2 regions of the Variovorax sp. VaC1 genome follow, and region 1 is predicted to be linked to the other one. Evidence: predicted binding sites of a transcription regulator. Region 1 holds the regulator's gene; the other holds the start of a gene.

Region 1 (8,628 bases):
GGCAGGTCATCGATTACCGAGGAGCGAAGAAGCAATGAGCCCAACAGTAGCATCGAGGATTCGAGCGTTCACGTTGATCGAGGTGATGATCGTGCTCGCCATCGTGGCCATCCTGGCGGCCATCTCCTACCCGTCGTACATGGACTTCGTGCGCAAGAGCTGGCGCAGCGAAGCGCGGTCGGCGCTGATGCAGCAGATGCAGCAGCAGGAACGCCACTTCACCCAGGTCGGCCGCTACCGACCCTACGAGGGCGACTCGGGCGATGGCGGGGCGGGTGGCAAGTACGCCGTTGAAAGCGGCACTTGCGAAGGGCACGGCAACATCGAACGCTGTGTCCGGCTGACGGCAACCCTGAAGGCCGGCCTTTCCGATCCGATGGCCGGCAAGTTCTGGATCGACAGCATGGGTGGCAAAGGGTGCGACGGCCTGCTGCGCGAGAGGTGCTGGCAGTGAAGGCGTTGCGCTGCAGGGCCAAGCCCATCGGTGGCTTCACGTTGGTCGAGCTGATGGTGGTCGTGGCCATCGTGGCGGTGCTGGCAATGGTCGCCGTGCCGAGCTTTCGCGACCTGCTGCTCAATCAGCGGCTGGCGGCGGCTGCACAGGGGTTCAATGCCGCGCTGAGCCTTGCGCGCATGGAAGCGATCCAGCGTTCGGAGAGCGTCAGGGTGCTGGCGCGCTCGGGTGGCGGCGACTGGGGCAGCGGCTGGTCCGTGATGGCCGGGGCTGACCCGCCGCGCCAGGTCCTGCGAAGTTTCGAGCGACTGCCAGAAGGAGTGAGCGTCGATGCTGCGCTTGGAGACGGGTTTGTCCAGGGGCTGCGCTACGACAGCAATGGCTTTTCCCGCCGGGCAGCCAGTAGCGCCTTCGGTGCCGGATGCCTCACCCTGAAGGCCGACACCGGCCGCAGGGCATCCATCGTCGTTTCAGGATCGGGCCGCGCGAGAGTTTGCGATCCGGACCGGCGCGGCGACTGCGGCGCTGGAGCATGCGGCAGGGGAGGCAGGCAGGAGGAAGAGGGCGGCGCATGAGGCGGCCGGCTGGCAGGGTGTGAAAAAGCTGCAGCGTGCCCCGGGGCGCGCTGCAGGTGGTTCGTTCACGACGTGTATGTCAGATGTCCCGCAGCAGCTGCCGGAACTCGTCCACGTCCTCGAAACTGCGATACACCGAGGCAAAGCGCACGTAAGCCACCTTGTCCATGCGCTTGAGTTCGCGCATCACCAGTTCGCCGACCTTGGTCGAGTCGATTTCGCGCAGGCCGCTGGCCAGCAGCTTTTGCTCGATGCGCAGCAGGGCGTTGTCGATCTGCTCGATGCTCACCGGCCGCTTGCGCAGCGCCAGCATCATCGAGGCGCGCACCTTGCTCGAATCGAAGTCGGCGCGGCTGCCGTCCTTCTTGACGACGACCGGGAAGTTGACGTCGGGCCGCTCGTAGGTGGTGAAGCGCTTGTCGCAGGCGCTGCACTGGCGGCGCCTGCGGACGAAGTCGGCGTCTTCCGACACGCGGGTCTCGACGACCTGCGTTTCAAGATGACCGCAAAAAGGGCACTTCATGCGGCCATCACGATGCCGGGCGCTGCTTCGGGGTTCAGCGGTAGACCGGGAACCGGCTCGTCAGTGCATGCACCTTGGCGCGCACCGCGTCGATGTTCGCCGCGTCGCGCGGGTTCTCGAGCACGTCGGCGATCAGGTTCGCGGTGATGCGGGCTTCTTCGTCCTTGAAGCCGCGGGTGGTCATGGCCGGGGTGCCGATGCGCACGCCGCTGGTGACCATCGGCTTTTCGGGGTCGTTCGGGATCGCGTTCTTGTTGATCGTCATGTGGGCGCTGCCCAGCACGGCTTCGGCTTCCTTGCCGGTGATGCCCTTGGCGCGCAGGTCGACCAGCATCAGGTGGCTTTCGGTGCGGCCGCTCACGATGCGCAGGCCGCGTTCGGTGAGGGTGTCGGCCACGATCTTTGCGTTCTTGACCACCTGTTGCTGGTAGGCCTTGAACTCGGGCGACATGGCTTCCTTGAACGCGACGGCCTTGGCGGCGATCACGTGCATCAGCGGGCCGCCTTGCAGGCCGGGGAAGATCGCGCTGTTGATGGCCTTTTCGTGCTGCGACTTCATCAGGATGATGCCGCCGCGCGGGCCGCGCAGGCTCTTGTGGGTGGTCGATGTGACGATGTCGGCGTGCGGCACCGGGTTCGGGTACACGCCCGCGGCCACGAGGCCGGCGTAGTGGGCGATGTCGACCATGAAGATCGCGCCGACGTCCTTGGCCACCTTGGCGAAGCGCTCGAAGTCGATGTGCAGCGAGTAGGCCGAGGCGCCCGCGATGATCAGCTTGGGCATGTGCTCGTGCGCCTTGCGTTCCATCGCGTCGTAGTCGATGGCTTCGTTGGCGTCCAGGCCGTAGCTCACCACGTTGAACCACTTGCCGCTCATGTTCAGGGGCATGCCATGGGTCAGGTGGCCGCCTTCGGCCAGGCTCATGCCCATGATGGTGTCGCCGGGCTTCAGGAAGGCGAGCATCACGGCTTCGTTGGCCGAGGCACCGCAATGCGGCTGCACGTTGGCGGCGTCGGCGCCGAATATCTGCTTGATGCGGTCGATGGCCAGTTGCTCGGCCACGTCGACGTGCTCGCAGCCGCCGTAGTAGCGCTTGCCCGGGTAGCCTTCGGCGTACTTGTTGGTGAGCTGCGAGCCCTGGGCGGCCATGACGGCGGGCGAGGCGTAGTTCTCGCTGGCGATCAGCTCGATGTGATGTTCCTGGCGCGCGTTTTCGGCTTGAATGGCGGCCCAGATTTCGGGGTCGGTCTGTTCGACCAGGATATTGCGTTGGTACATGGCAGTCCTTTGAAGACGAGGTCCTTGTTCAACCAAACAAGGGCTGCCCAGGCGAACGGCTGAACGCCTGTTGTGGTCAGGCGGCACGCTTCCCAGTGGTATTCCACGTCAGCGCGTGGCACCTTTTCAGGGTGCTGCGCCTATCGCCAGTCGCGTACCGGCCGAGTGTAGCTCACACCCGGCCACCAGCACTTCAGGAAACGGCGGAAAGCAGCGCGACCTTGGCCGGCTCGGCGCCTTCTTCCGGCTGCTTGGCCGGCGCCACCACGGGGATCGGCTGCGAACGCACGGCCGGCGGCAGCACCGACGGTGCGCGGCCGTTGGCCACCTGCAGCAGGCGTTCGTGCTCGGCCATCACCTTGCTGGCGTAGCCGCCGTCGTCTTCGAGGTTGGCCGCGCCTACGTAGTAGCGCAGGCCGCCTTCGAGCGAGCCGGCACGGGCGATGCATTCCTGCAGGACCTTCACGCCGACGCGCATGTTCGTCACCGGGTCGAAGGCGGTGAGCGTGCCGCCCGCGCTTTCGTACTTGTCGCCGTGCACGCGGGTCATGACCTGCATGAGGCCTTGCGCGCCCACCTGGCTTTGGGCGAACGGGTTGAAGCTGGATTCGACGGCCATGATCGCGAGGATCAGCGTCGGGTCGATCTTCGTGCGCTTGCCGATGCCATAGGCCTCGGCGACCAGCACGCTCAGCGGCTCGGCGGCCACGCGGTACTTCTTGCTCAGCCAGTAGGCCACCGCGGCTTGCTGCTTGGGCAGCTCGCTGGGGCTCGCGGCCGTGGTGCGCTCGATGGCGGTCGGCTCGAGGTCGGTGGCTTCAGGCGCGGGCTTGCGCGACTGCAGCCAGCCCATCAATTGCTCTTCACCGGTCTTGCGCAGGTCGGGCCGCGCCACGAGGGCGAGGGCCGCGAACACGATGGCCAGACCGACCAGTGCGAACCCGTTATGGGTGATTTCAAAAAAGCCGTCTGCCACATCGGACACAAAGGTCCTTAGCCCGCGGGCTGTGGCATCAAACGCCTTGTTCATCGCTCTTCCTTTCTGTGCGGCACCCGAACCGCAACGCCTGGAGCAGGCGAGGGATGAGGGCAGCGGCGCTTGGATTGGTACGAATCAGGTTCCGCGCATGGAAGGAGGGGTTAGGAGCGCGGTGACCTGATCAAGCCGGGGGAGTAGTTCGGCAGCGGATTCAGGGAGGCCCCGCTGCGTCCGGCAGTCAGGGCAGGCCGGATTCTAGCGTGGCTAAATACACGGTCAAGTATAACAAATTGGTTTCTTATGCTAATAGTTGTTTAAAAAATTGGCCGCGGTAGAGGTGTTTCGGCTTAAGGGAAAGCCCTCGGAAGATTCGATTTGCAATGCGAGGGTGCGGCACCTAATCTGAACGGGCCTGAGGTTTCAGGCGTTTTTCCGAGGTCCGGCAGCCCGAGGTGCAAGTCAAGGGTTCGAAAGACCGAGGATCCACGGTGGCAATCTCTTGCTGCCAGCACGGCGGGAACCATTGACTTCCGGTCGCGCGAATCGATGGCATGGGTCTTGTGCCCGCCATCAAGCCCGGTGACGAGACATCCCGTCGAGCCACCGGGCTTTCTTGCTTCTGGGATTGCGCACGCGTTTGCGGCACACTTCCGCGATGAACGTAGCTTCGATCAAACAAAACAAATGGGTGCGACGTGGGATCGTCGCGGTGCTGGTTCTTCTGGCCTTCTGGGTCATTGCCTGGCTGGCGGTGCCTCCGATTGCCAAGAGCCAGATCCAGAAGATCGCGAGCGAGAAACTCGGCCGGCAGGTCACGGTCGGCAAGGTCGATTTCAAGCCCTGGACGCTGGAGCTCACGCTGAGCGACCTGCACATTGCCACCGCCGACGGCAGCAAGTCGCAAGTGGCCATCCAGCGCATCTACGCGGACGGCGAGCTTCAGTCGATCTTCCGTCTTGCGCCGGTGGTCGATGCGGTCACGGTGGATGGCCCCGCCATCCTGCTCACGCACCAGGCCGACGGCAAATACGACATCGACGACATCCTGGCCAAGCTCTCGGCCGGCCCGCCGCCCGACCCGAACGCCAAGCCGGCACGCTTTGCCATCTACAACATCGCGATCAATGGCGGCTCGGTCGACTTCGACGACCAGACGGTTCATCGCAAGCACGAGCTGCGCGACTTCGTGCTCCAGGTGCCTTTCCTGAGCAACCTTGCTTCGAAGCGCGACGTCAACACCGAACCCAAGCTCGCCTTCACGCTCAACGGCAGCAAGTTCGACTCGGCCGCCTTCACCGCGCCTTTTTCCGAAAACCGCAAGACCGACGCCCACGTGCAGTTCAAGGGCCTCGACCTGGTGCCGTACCTTGGCTACATCCCTGGTGGCCTGCCGGTGCGCCTGCAGGCTGGCAGCCTGGACGCCGACCTGAAGATCGGCTTCGAGCAGGGCGCCACGACCGGCCTGAAGATCACCGGCACCGTCGAAGCGCACACCGCCAAGGTGGCCGACGCGCGCGGCCGCGACCTGCTGGGCTTCGAGTCGCTCAAGCTGGCGCTTGCCGATGTGCGGCCGCTGGAGTCGGTGTTCCATCTGAGCGAGATCGCCCTGGTCAATCCGCAACTGGCTGTCGCGCGCGACGCGGCCGGTCAGCTCAACCTGCTGGCCACCGACCCCGCCACCGGTGCGACGGAGAAGGCGGCGCCTTTGCCCGCCGCGGCCGCCAGCGCTCCCGCGGGCAAGCCGGCTGAAAAAGCCGCGCTGAAGGTGCAGGTCGACAAAGTCGCGCTGAGCGGTGGCCGCATCGGCTGGCGTGACGAGACCGTCAAGCCCGCTGCTGCCGTCGACCTGACCGACCTCGGCATCGACGTCACTGGCGTCACCTGGCCGATGGAAAAGCCGGCCGAGTTCAACGGTGGCACCGCCATCGCCGGCGCCAGCCTCAAGTTCAAGGGCAGCGCGACCGACAAGGTGGCCGACGTGCAGACCGAGGTCGATGCACTGCCGCTGTCGCTCGCCGCGCCTTATCTGGCACAGAGCCTGGAGCCCACGCTGGACGGCAAGCTCAGCGGGCAGATCGACATCGCCTGGGCCCAGCCCGAGCTGAAGTTCAAGGCGCGCCGCCTGTCCGCCGACGGGCTGGCGTTGACGCAGGCCAAGACCGCGCTGGCCAGCGTCGGCCGCTTCGAGCTGGTCGATGCCGAGGTCGACATGACGAAGCACACCTTGAACGTGGCCTCGTTCACCGCGACCAACCCCAAGGTGCGCGTCGAGCGCGACAACGAGAAGCGCTGGATGTTCGAGCGCTGGCTCAAGACGCCGGCCGGCGGCGGCACCAAGGAAGTCGAAGCCAAGGTGGCCGCGCCCAAGCCCGCCGCCGCGCAAGCGCCGCAGCCCGGCGCCAACACCAAGCCGTGGGCGCTGACCATCGGCACCGTGGCGGTCGACAACGGCAGCCTCTCTTATTCAGACAAGGCAAGCGCCACGCCAGTGGCGGTCGAGGTCACGGCCTTCAAGCTCAATGCCCAGAAGATCGCGCCGGACACCAACACCGTCTCGCCGCTGCAGGTCTCGGGGCGCATCGGGTCCGCGGGCCGCTCGGCCGATCCGGGGCGCTTCGACTACAAGGGCAACCTCGTGCTGAAGCCGCTGGCGGCCGAAGGCCGGCTGGAGATCGCGTCCTTCCCGGCGCATGCCTTCAAGGCCTACTACGCCGACGCGCTCAACGTCGACATCCGCCGCGCCTTCGCAAGCTACCGCGGCACGGTGCACTACACGACCACCCCGGCGGGCATGAGCGTCAAGCTCGCTGGCGACACAGCGCTCGACGACTTCCGCGCCAACAGCGTTTCGCTGACCCAGTCGCCGGGCTTCGACCGCAACAACAACCAGTTGCTGAGCTGGAAGACCCTGAGCCTGCGCGGCCTGCAGGTCAGCATGGCACCCAACACGGCGCCGGCCGTGGACGTGCGCGAAACCACGCTGACCGACTTCTTCGCCCGCGTGATCGTCGACCCGACCGGCCGCCTCAACCTGCTGAACCTGACGAAGAAGGGCGAGGCCGAAGCCAACGCTGCCGCAGCAGCGGCCGGCGAAGCCAGCACCCGCAAGGGCCCGGGCGGCACCACCACCACGACCCGCGCGGCGCCGGCACCGAAGGCGACAGGCGGTGCGCCGGTGTCGGCCGAAGCCATGGTCGGCGGAGCCACCGAACCGGCCAAGCCGGCGGCTGCCGCAGCGCCCGTTGCCACCGCGCAGGCGGCCGACGCGGGCCTGGCACCCGTCATCAACTTCGGGCCGATGAGCCTGGTCAACGGCAAGATCGACTTCACCGACCTGTTCGTCAAGCCCAACTACTCGGCCGATCTCAGCGAGCTGACCGGCAAGCTCAGTTCGTTCTCGTCCAACCCGCCGAAGGGCGAGGGCGGCCGGCCCGCGCTGGCCGACCTCGAATTGCGCGGCAAGGCGCAGCAGACCGCCGCGCTCGAAATCACCGGCAAGCTCAATCCGCTGGCCAAGCCGCTCGAGCTGGACATCACCGCCAAGATGCGCGACCTCGACCTGGCGCCACTGTCGCCGTACTCGGTTCGCTATGCGGGCCATGGCATCGAGCGCGGCAAGATGAGCATGGACGTCAACTACAAGGTGGCGGCCGATGGTCAGCTGACGGCCACCAACAAGCTGGTGCTCAACCAGCTGCAGTTCGGCGACGAGGTGGCGGGCGCACCTGCCAGCCTCCCTGTGAAGCTGGCCGTGGCCCTGCTGGCCGACCGCAATGGCGTGATCGACGTCGACCTGCCGCTCAGCGGCTCGCTGAACGACCCGCAGTTCAGCGTCGGTCCGCTGATCTGGAAGGCCGTGGTCAACCTGATCGGCAAGGCGATCACGGCACCGTTCAGCCTGCTCACGGGCGGGCTTGGCGGCGGCAGCGGCGAATCGAGCGCCATCACCTTCGAGCCGGGCAGCTCGACACTCAGCGATTCGGCCAAGGAGAGCCTGGGCAAGGTCGTGAAGGCACTGACCGACCGGCCGTCGCTGCAGATGACCGTGATCGGCACCTCCAGCCTCGAAAAGGAACGCGACGCCTACCAGCGCCAGCGCCTGCGCCAGCTCACCCTGGCCGAGAAGCGCCGCATCGCGGTGCGCGGCGGCCAGACCGGCACCGACGTGCCGCCGGTCACCGATGCCGAATACCCCGAGCTGCTGACCGCCGTCTACAAGCGCGCCGACATCACCAAGCCGCGCAACATGGTCGGCCTGGCCAAGGACCTGCCTGTGAAGGAAATGGAAAACTTGCTCCTCGCAAGCGTGCCGGTCGACGAAGAGTCGATGCGGCAGCTCGCGGTCGAGCGCGGCGCCGCCGTGCGCGACTACCTGCTCGCGCAGAAGCTGCCGAGCGAGCGCCTGTTCCTGGGCGCGGTGCGCACCACGGCCAGCGGCGCCGACTGGAAGCCGGGCGCCGAGCTCAGCCTGACCATGAAGTGAGGAGGCCGGGACTTGGTTTTTTCCTTCAGCTTGCTATATATGTAGTCCGTTAATCTCCCCGCCTACAGCCCCGCGTTCGCCGCAGTCCCGCAACGGATTTCAGCGGCCAACCGCAAGTGGGTGAAAATGTCGATGTGCGCCGGCCTTTGCCGGCGCCTTCGCTTTCTCTACTAAGACAACGATTTCGCGCAGTGACCTCTACTTCTTCCAAGCCACACGACCTTCAGGCCCTCGACACGCTCACCGGCGGCGCCTTCACCGCGCCAACCTCCGGCGAGCGCGCCGCGCGCATCCGCGACTGGCTCGCGGGCAACCCCGCGCCCGAGCAGATGCAG
Region 2 (8,628 bases), on a different contig from region 1:
TGCGAGCTTGTAGGTGTCGTCGAGCTTCTTGCCCGATGCGCCGGCCATGTAGATGTTCAGCGACTGCGCCTGGTCGATCCACTTCTGGCGACGCGCGGCGGCTTCGACCAGCCACGTCGTCTCGACTTCGAACGCGGTGGCGTAGAGCGCCTTCACGTCCTGCGGCACGCGGTCGATGGGGCGCAGCGAACCGTCGAAGTGCTTCAGGTCCATCACCATCACGTCGTCCCACAGGCCCAGGCGCTTGAGGTCGCGCACCAGGTAGTGGTTGATCACGGTGAATTCGCCCGACAGGTTCGACTTGACCGACAGGTTGCCGAAGCAGGGTTCGATCGACGCGTCGACACCGATGATGTTCGAGATGGTCGCGGTCGGAGCGATCGCCACGCAGTTCGAATTGCGCATGCCGTCGGCCTTGATCTTCGAGCGCAGCGCGTCCCAGTCGAGGGTGGCCGAGCGGTCGACCTCGACGTAGCCGCCGCGTGCCTTCTCGAGCAGGTCGAGCGAGTCGATCGGCAGGATGCCCTTGTCCCACAGCGAGCCCTTGTAGCTCGAGTACTTGCCGCGTTCGCGCGCCAGCTCGGTCGAAGCCCAGTAGGCGTGATAGCAGATCGCTTCCATCGATTCGTCGGCGAACTGCACGGCTTCCTGCGAAGCGTAGGGAATGCGCAGTTCGTACAGCGCGTCCTGGAAGCCCATCAGGCCCAGGCCGACCGGACGGTGGCGCAGGTTCGAGTCGCGCGCCTTCTTCACGGCGTAGTAGTTGATGTCGATCACGTTGTCGAGCATGCGCATCGCGGTCGAGATCGTCTTCTTGAGCTTGGCCTGGTCGACCTTGCCGTCCTTCAGATGCTGCAGCAGGTTCACCGAGCCGAGGTTGCACACGGCGGTTTCGGTGTCGCTGGTGTTCAGCGTGATCTCGGTGCACAGGTTCGACGAATGAACCACGCCGGCGTGCTGCTGCGGCGAGCGCACGTTGCAGGCGTCCTTGAACGTGATCCAGGGGTGGCCGGTCTCGAACAGCATCGTGAGCATCTTGCGCCACAGGTCGGTCGCCTGGAGCGTGCGCGCGGGTTTGATCTCGCCGCGGGCGGCCTTCTCTTCGTAGGCGACGTAGGCCTTCTCGAAGTCGGCGCCGAACAGGTCGTGCAGGTCAGGCACGTTGGAGGGCGAGAACAGCGTCCAGGTGCCCTTTTCCATCACGCGGCGCATGAACAGGTCGGGAATCCAGTTGGCGGTGTTCATGTCGTGCGTGCGGCGGCGATCGTCGCCGGTGTTCTTGCGCAGCTCCAGGAACTCCTCGATGTCGAGGTGCCAGGTTTCCAGGTACGTGCAGACGGCGCCCTTGCGCTTGCCGCCCTGGTTCACGGCCACGGCCGTGTCGTTCACCACCTTCAGGAACGGCACCACGCCTTGCGATTCGCCGTTGGTGCCCTTGATGTGGCTGCCGAGCGCGCGCACGCGGGTCCAGTCGTTGCCCAGGCCGCCGGCGAACTTCGAGAGCAGTGCGTTTTCCTTGATCGACTCGTAGATGCCGTCCAGGTCGTCGGGCACGGTCGTCAGGTAGCAGCTCGACAGCTGCGAGCGCAGCGTGCCGGCGTTGAACAGGGTGGGCGTGCTCGACATGAAGTCGAACGACGACAGCACTTCATAGAACTCGATGGCGCGGGCTTCGCGGTCGATTTCGTTCAGCGACAGGCCCATGGCCACGCGCATGAAGAAAGCCTGCGGCAGCTCGATGCGGGTCTTGCGCACGTGCAGGAAGTAACGGTCGTACAGGGTCTGCAGGCCAAGGTAGTCGAACTGGTTGTCGCGCTCGGCCTTCAGCGCCGCGCCCAGGCGGGGCAGGTCGTACTGCAGCAGCTTTTCATCGAGCAGCTCGTTCTCGACGCCCTTCTTGATGAACTGCGGGAAGTAGTCGGCGTAGGCGGTGGCGCGGTCGACCGGCATCACTTCGCGGCCGATGATCTCCTTGAAGATCGTGTGCAGCAGCAGGCGCGCGGTGGCGAAGGTGTAGTCGGGGTCTTTCTCGATCAGCGTGCGGGCGGCCAGGATCGACGCCTTGTAGACCTCGTCGAGCGGCACGCCGTCGTACAGGTTGCGCATCGTCTCGGCGACGATCGGCGCGGCCGTGATGCTCTCGCCCAGGTTTTCGCAGGCCGACTCGATCAGGCCCTTGAGCTCGTTCAGGTCGAGCGCGACGAGCTCGCCGTTGTCCAGCACATGCAGTGCGGGCGCGGCCGGCGTTTCCTGCTCGACTTGCCTGGAGCGCTCTTGCGTGCGGCGTTCGCGGTACAGCACGTACGCGCGGGCGATTTCGTGGTGGCCGCCGCGCATCAGGCCGAGCTCGACCTGGTCCTGCACGTCTTCGATGTGGAAGGTGCCGCCGCCCGGACGCGAGCGCACCATGGCGCGGATCACGCCTTGCGTGAGGGTGTCGACGGTCTCGCGCACGCTGGCCGAAGCCGCGCCCTGGGTGCCGTGCACGGCCAGGAAGGCCTTCATCATCGCGATGGCGATCTTGTTCGGCTCGAAGGGAACGACGGCGCCGTTGCGGCGGATGATCTGGTAGTGCGCCAGGTTCTGGCCGGTGGGGGAGCCAGCAGTGTCTCGCTGCTGCTGCGGTGGCGTCGAGGGAACGGCACGCGGGGTCGATGGGGTGTTCAGGGCTGTTTGCATTCGCTTCCTCTCGGTTGGCAATTCTTGTTGGATGGCGACGCCTTGGCCGGGCGTCGCGCCGACATTGAGCGTCGGACGGAAGACACTATATCTAGGGTGTAGAGGGGCTACAACCCACTAGATGTAGCGTTTTCCTCTGGATACAACCATGACTCGTATTCCTTTCGGCATAGGACACGGCCAGCGATGCCGCATCAATACTGATTCATGGTCGCGCAACCCGCATGGGGCTTGGCTCGCAGCCCGATTTAGGCCTGCAGGGCGCATGGTTGCTCGATCGAGCGGTCGCAATTCTCGCATTGATGCGACGCAAGATCGGCGCATCGCGGGCCGTCGGCCGATTGAAAAAATTAGCGCTGCGCCACCTGCTCGGGAAACATTCGTGGATTCCAGCCGAGATGTTCGCGCAGCAGGCGCCAGTCGAAACCGCTGCCGGGGTCCTGCTTGCGGCCCGGCGCGATGTGCTCGTGGCCGGCGATGTACGCGATGGCGTAGTGCTGCGCGATGGCGGCGCAGAGGCTCGCGAGCGTCTCGTATTGCGGTGCCTCGAAGTGCTCGCCTTCGAGGCCTTCGAGCTCGATGCCGATCGAGTCGTCGTTGCAGTTGCCGCGCCCGCGCCACGACGACACGCCGGCATGCCAGGCGCGGTCGTCGCAACTCACGAACTGCCAGAGCTCGCCATTGCGGCGCACATAGAAATGCGAGGACACTTCGAGCCCGCGAATGCCCTGGAAGTAAGGGTGCGCGTCCCAGTCGAGCTGGTTTGTAAAGAGCTGCTGCACCGCGTCGCCGCCGTATTCGCCGGGCGGCAGGCTGATCGAGTGCAGCACGATCAGGTCGGTCTGCGCGCCGGCGGGGCGGGGTCCGAAATTCGGTGAACGCAGCGCCTTGGCGAAGCGGTACCAGCCGGCCTGCCAGAGGCCGCTGTCGGTAGCGTTGTCAGTCGTCGGCATGGCTGCTGGCGCCATCGTCGCCGCTCGGCGTGGTGATGCCCAACCGGGCGATGCGGTAGCGGATCTGCCGCAGGCTCATGCCGAGCCGCGAGGCTGCGGCGGTGCGGTTGAAGCCGCTTTCATGCAGTGCGCGCACGAGGATCTCGCGTTCCTGCTGGTCGAGGTAGGCCTGCAGGTCGGATGGCAGCGGCGGCGGCGCGGGGCGAACGGGCTCTGCGATGGCAACCGGCGCAGGCACCGGCGCGGCAGGCGGATCGCCGGCAAACGACAGTGGTGCAGGCGCCGTGGACGCGGCTTCCGCAGCGGCTGCCGCAGCCGTGGCCGCCGCACCCATCAGGTCGAGATGCAGTTCGTCGCCGTCGTTGAGCGCGACCGCGCGATGCAGCAGGTTTTCGAGTTCGCGCACGTTGCCGTCGAGCGGATGCAGTGCCAGCCGGCGCAGCAGCTCGCTCGACAGGTGCGGCACCGGCAGGCCGCCGTCTTGCGCGATGCGGGAGAGCAGGGCGGCGCACAGCGCGGGCAGGTCTTCGCGGCGGTCGCGCAGCGCGGGCACCGCGATCTCGATCACGTTGAGGCGATAGAAAAGGTCTTGCCTGAAGCGCGCGGCCTGCACCTCGGCATGCAGATCCTTGTGCGTGGCGCTCACGATGCGCACGTCGACCGCGTCTTCCTGCGTCGAACCGATCGAGCGCACGCTGCGCTCCTGGATGGCGCGCAGCAGCTTCGACTGCATGGCCAGCGGCAGGTCGCCGATTTCGTCGAGGAACAGCGTGCCGCCGCGCGCGGCCTGGAAGTAGCCATCACGGTCTTGCGCGGAGCCGGTGTACGAGCCCTTCTTGGCGCCGAAGAATTCGGCTTCGAGCAGGTTCTCGGGAATCGCGCCGCAGTTCACCGCGACGAAGGGTCCTTCGCTGCGCTGGCTGCAGGCATGCACCGCGCGCGCCACCAGTTCCTTGCCGGTGCCCGATTCGCCGCGCACCAGCACCGGGGCCATGCCGCGCGCCACTTTCGCGATGCGTGACTTGACGAGGCGCATGGGTTCCGAATCGCCCACCAGCCGGTCGAGCGCGGCGACACCGCTGCCGGAGGTCACCAGCGGTGCCTCGCTGCTGGTTGGCGCTGTTTGGGCAGGCCGGGCCGGCGGTTGCGGTGTCAGTCGCGCCTGCACGGCGGAGGCGACGACGGCGCGGAACTGCTTCAGGTCGACGGGTTTCGTGAGGTAGTCGAAGGCCCCGGCCTTCAGTGCCTCGACCGCGTTCTCGGCCGAGCCGTAGGCGGTCATCACCACGCAGCGTTCGCTGCGCTGGTCTTTCTGGATGCGATGGATGATTTCCATGCCCTGCCCGTCGGGCAACCGCATGTCGGTGATCACCGCGTCGAAGCGGCTGGCCTCCAGGTGCTGCCAGGCTTCGGACACGCTGCCCGCGGCCTCGACGCGGTAGCCCTCGCGCAGCAGCGTCAGTTCGTAAAGCGTGCGCAGATCGGGTTCGTCGTCGATGACCAGGATCTGCGCGGGGCGCTGGGTGGAGGGGGGCGGGGTGCTCACGGCGCTATTGTGTCAGCCGGTTTTCGCTGGCGGCGAAGCTGACGAAGAATTCGTTGCCCTCGGGGCCGCCCGGCACGAGCGCGCGCCGTTCGTAGCCGATGGTGGCGCCGTGGCGCCGGCACAGTTCGCGGCACAGGAACAGGCCGAGCCCGCTCGAGCGGCTCTCGGACGAGAAGAAGGGCTCGAACAGGTGTCGCTTCACCGCGGGTTCCAGCGGCGCGCCGTCGCTCCAGACCATCAGGCTGGGTCGCTGGGTGGTGCCGCGATGCAGCGACGTCAGCACCTGGATCGAGCCCTCACGCTTGCCGGCATAGCGCGCGGCGTTGTCGAGCAGGTTGACCATCAGGCGGCGCAGATGTTCGGCGTCGAAGCGCACGTCGCTTTGTGGGGCATCGAGCGCGATGAGCACGCCCTGGCGCTGCGTCTGGCGCACCCATTCGTCGGCCAGCACCTGCACCGCCGGGTCGAGCACCAGTTGCTCGCCGAGCGAGAGCACGCGTTGCTGGCGCGCCCGCGAGACATCGAGCACGTCGTCCACGATGCGGGCGAGCCGCTGGGCGTTGTGCTGCACCATGCTTGTGAGCTTGCGGTGCGCGGGGTCGGTCAGGTCTTCGGCGAGCAGCGCGCTGGCCTGCGTGATGGCGGCCAGCGGGTTGCGGATCTCGTGCGCGACGGCAGCCGACATGCGGCCCATCGCGGCCAGCTTTTCGGTGCGGATGCGGGCTTCGAGTTCGCGCAAGTCCTGCAGGAACATCACGCACAGGCTGTCGACGTGCCGGTCGCTGGTGGGCGTGAGCCGGGTGCGCACGCGCACCTCGCGCGCCGCGCCGCGTGCCTGCGCCACCGGAATTTCTTCGGACTGCGGCGTCCGGCGCGCGAAGGTCTGGCGCGCCAAGGCGGCCAGCGCGTGCCAGGCCGGCTGCGCATGCAGTGCGAACGGCAACGGCAGCTTCGACAGACCCTGCCCCAGGATCGCATCGGCCGCCGGGTTGGCCGCGTGCACCAGGCCCTCGGCATCGATCACCAGCACGCCTTCGCTCAGCGTCTCGATCACCAGGTCGTTGACCTGGGCCTGCATCTGCGCGCTGCTGCGGTTGCGCTGTGCCACGGCTTCCTCGCGCGTCAGACGGCGGGCCAGTTCGTGGGCGAGCAGGGCCACCACGAAGAGGCCGGTGCCCGTGAGCGCCGCCTGCACGAAACGCCCGGAAGAATCGACCGGCTGCTGCAGCCAGTGCCAGCCCGCATCGGCCAGCAGCAGCAGCGTGACGCTGGCCGTGGTGCCCAGGCTCACGGTCATCGTGCCGAGCACCGCGCTCATGAGCACCGGCAGCGCGAACAGCGGCGTGTAGTTGACGCTGCCGCCCTGGATCATCTGCAGCGAGGTGAAGGCGGCGAGGTCCACGCCGATGGTCAGCAGCCAGAGCGGGGTGAAGCCGCGGATCGGGGGCACGAAGCGCGTGTAGCGCATGCCCAGCCAGCAGGCGATGAGGTAGCTGGCCGAGATCGCGATGGCCGCCGGCTGCATCGCCTGCCCGAGCGCGAAGGCCACGCACTGCAGCAGCACCAGCACCAGCGCGATGAAGCAGCGCGCGACCATGAAGCCGCGCCACAGCCGTTGCAGGGCTGTGCTTTCGCCGCGGCCTTTTTCGAGCACGTCCCAGTCGGTGACCGGCTCGCCGCGCGACCAGAGAGGGGCGCTCATGAGAGGCGGTGCGCGATCAGCCCGGCGCCGCGCCGGCCTGGCGGTGCGCGACGCTGCAATAGACCGTGCCGCCGGGGCCGGCGATCGCGTCGGTTGCGGGCAGATGCAGGCCGCAATGGGCGCAACGCACCATCGCCTGCGGTGGGCCGACCGCGGGCGCGCCGGGCGGCCGCTGCGCTTTGGCCGCGCGTTCGCGTTGCGCGTCGCGCATTTCCTCGCGGCGGTTCTTGCGCCAGAGCCAGATCGCGACCCAGAGCACGGCGAGGACGAGGAGGTACTTCATACGGGAGGACGCGCCAGCACCACTTCGAGCACGAAGCGCGAGCCCACGTAGGCCAGCAGCAGCAGGGCCGAGCCGGCGTACAGCACGCGCCGCGCCGTGCGGCCGCGCCAGCCGAAGCGCGCGCGCCCGATCAGCAGGACCGCGAACGTGACCCAGGCGAGCACCGAGAACGTCGTCTTGTGGTCCCACTTCCAGGCACGGCCCGCGGCGCCGTACAACTGCTCGGTGAACAGCAGGCCGGCAAGCAGCGTGGCCGACAGCAGCACGAAGCCCGCGGTCACGAAGCGGAAAGTCAGGCGCTCGAGCGTGAGCAACGGCACACCGCCTTCGGGAGGCGAGCCGCTGGCAAGTCGGATCTGCTTTTCGGCCCGGGTGATCAGCCAGGCGTGGACGACGGCCGCGCCGAACAGCCCATAGGAGGCGATGCCCAGCGCAAGGTGCAGGGGCAGCCATGGCGAAGCGGTGACGTGCAGCGGCGTGCCGGGAAACAGGATGGCCAGCAGCACGGCGGCCGCCCCGAGCCAGGCGAGCGCGCGCCGCACCTTCAGTTGCGGATACATGCGGCTTTCGACCGCGTAGACAGTGAGCACCAGCCAGGCCGTGACCGAGAGCGCGGGCGCAAAACCGAAGCGCGGCTCGCTGCCGATCAGTCCGTGCGCCAGCACCGCCGCATGCAAAAGCCATGCAATTCCGAGGGCCCACTGGGTGGTCTGGCGACTCAGCCGGGCGCCCGCGGCGGCGGCAAAACCGTAGGCCGCCGCAGTGGCGATGCCCAGCGCCACGCCGAGTGGGGAGGGGATCGCTAAAATCATCGCTGGAGTTTATCTCCCCCAGGCTTGCGCACTTCGTGTCGCAGCGCCAACCCCCTCACCGGGGGCGACACCTGAGGCCCGGCAAAGCCGGTTCCTCGGTGCCTCCCGAAGGGGCAGTAAACGGCCGATCTCAGGTTCACGACTCTCCAATGACCCGCTGCGGCGGGCAGCAAGGCATCTCTTTCATGGCCACCGCCCTCACAGAAAAGTTCTCCCGCCTCGTCAAGACGATGAGCGGCCAGGCGCGCATCACCGAAAGCAACGTGCAGGACATGCTGCGCGAAGTGCGCATGGCGCTGCTGGAAGCCGACGTGGCGCTGCCCGTGGTGCGCGACTTCGTCGCCCGCGTGAAGGAAAAGTCGCTGGGCCAGGAAGTGCTGGGCTCGCTCAAGCCGGGCCAGGCGCTGGTCGGCATCGTCAACCGCGAGCTCGCCGCCACCATGGGCGAAGGCGTCTCGGACATCAACCTCGCGGCCCAGCCGCCGGCGGTGATCCTGATGGCGGGCCTGCAGGGCGCCGGCAAGACCACCACCACCGCCAAGCTGGCCAAGCACCTGATCGAGAAGCGCAAGAAGAAGGTGCTGACGGTGTCGGGCGACGTGTACCGGCCGGCCGCCATCGAGCAGCTCAAGACCGTGACCAAGCAGGCCGGC

What was found. Region 1 encodes NrdR, which represses ribonucleotide reductase genes. Its sites were predicted from a motif close to CACNANATNTNGTG; they were not measured.
Region 2: the regulator NrdR is predicted to act here: its motif matches at 2,763-2,776, upstream of ACGLHS_RS18010 (ribonucleoside-diphosphate reductase subunit alpha).

Annotation. Positions count from the first base shown of each region.
Region 1 is NZ_JBIGLT010000003.1:198,366-206,993, forward strand. It holds gene ACGLHS_RS13060 (pilus assembly protein) at 1-38, shown strand, start outside; gene ACGLHS_RS13065 (type IV pilin protein) at 35-454, shown strand; gene ACGLHS_RS13070 (GspH/FimT family protein) at 451-1,029, shown strand; gene nrdR (transcriptional regulator NrdR) at 1,109-1,552, opposite strand; gene glyA (serine hydroxymethyltransferase) at 1,587-2,831, opposite strand; ZMP/ZTP riboswitch at 2,870-2,995, opposite strand; gene ACGLHS_RS13085 (lytic transglycosylase domain-containing protein) at 3,025-3,861, opposite strand; gene ACGLHS_RS13090 (DUF748 domain-containing protein) at 4,466-8,293, shown strand; gene ACGLHS_RS13095 (DUF349 domain-containing protein) at 8,485-8,628, shown strand, end outside.
Region 2 is NZ_JBIGLT010000004.1:239,711-248,338, reverse strand. It holds gene ACGLHS_RS18010 (ribonucleoside-diphosphate reductase subunit alpha) at 1-2,679, opposite strand, end outside; gene ampD (1,6-anhydro-N-acetylmuramyl-L-alanine amidase AmpD) at 3,030-3,632, opposite strand; gene ACGLHS_RS18000 (sigma-54-dependent transcriptional regulator) at 3,619-5,178, opposite strand; gene ACGLHS_RS17995 (nitrogen regulation protein NR(II)) at 5,183-6,880, opposite strand; gene ACGLHS_RS17990 (PP0621 family protein) at 6,897-7,163, opposite strand; gene ACGLHS_RS17985 (inner membrane protein YpjD) at 7,160-7,975, opposite strand; gene ffh (signal recognition particle protein) at 8,161-8,628, shown strand, end outside.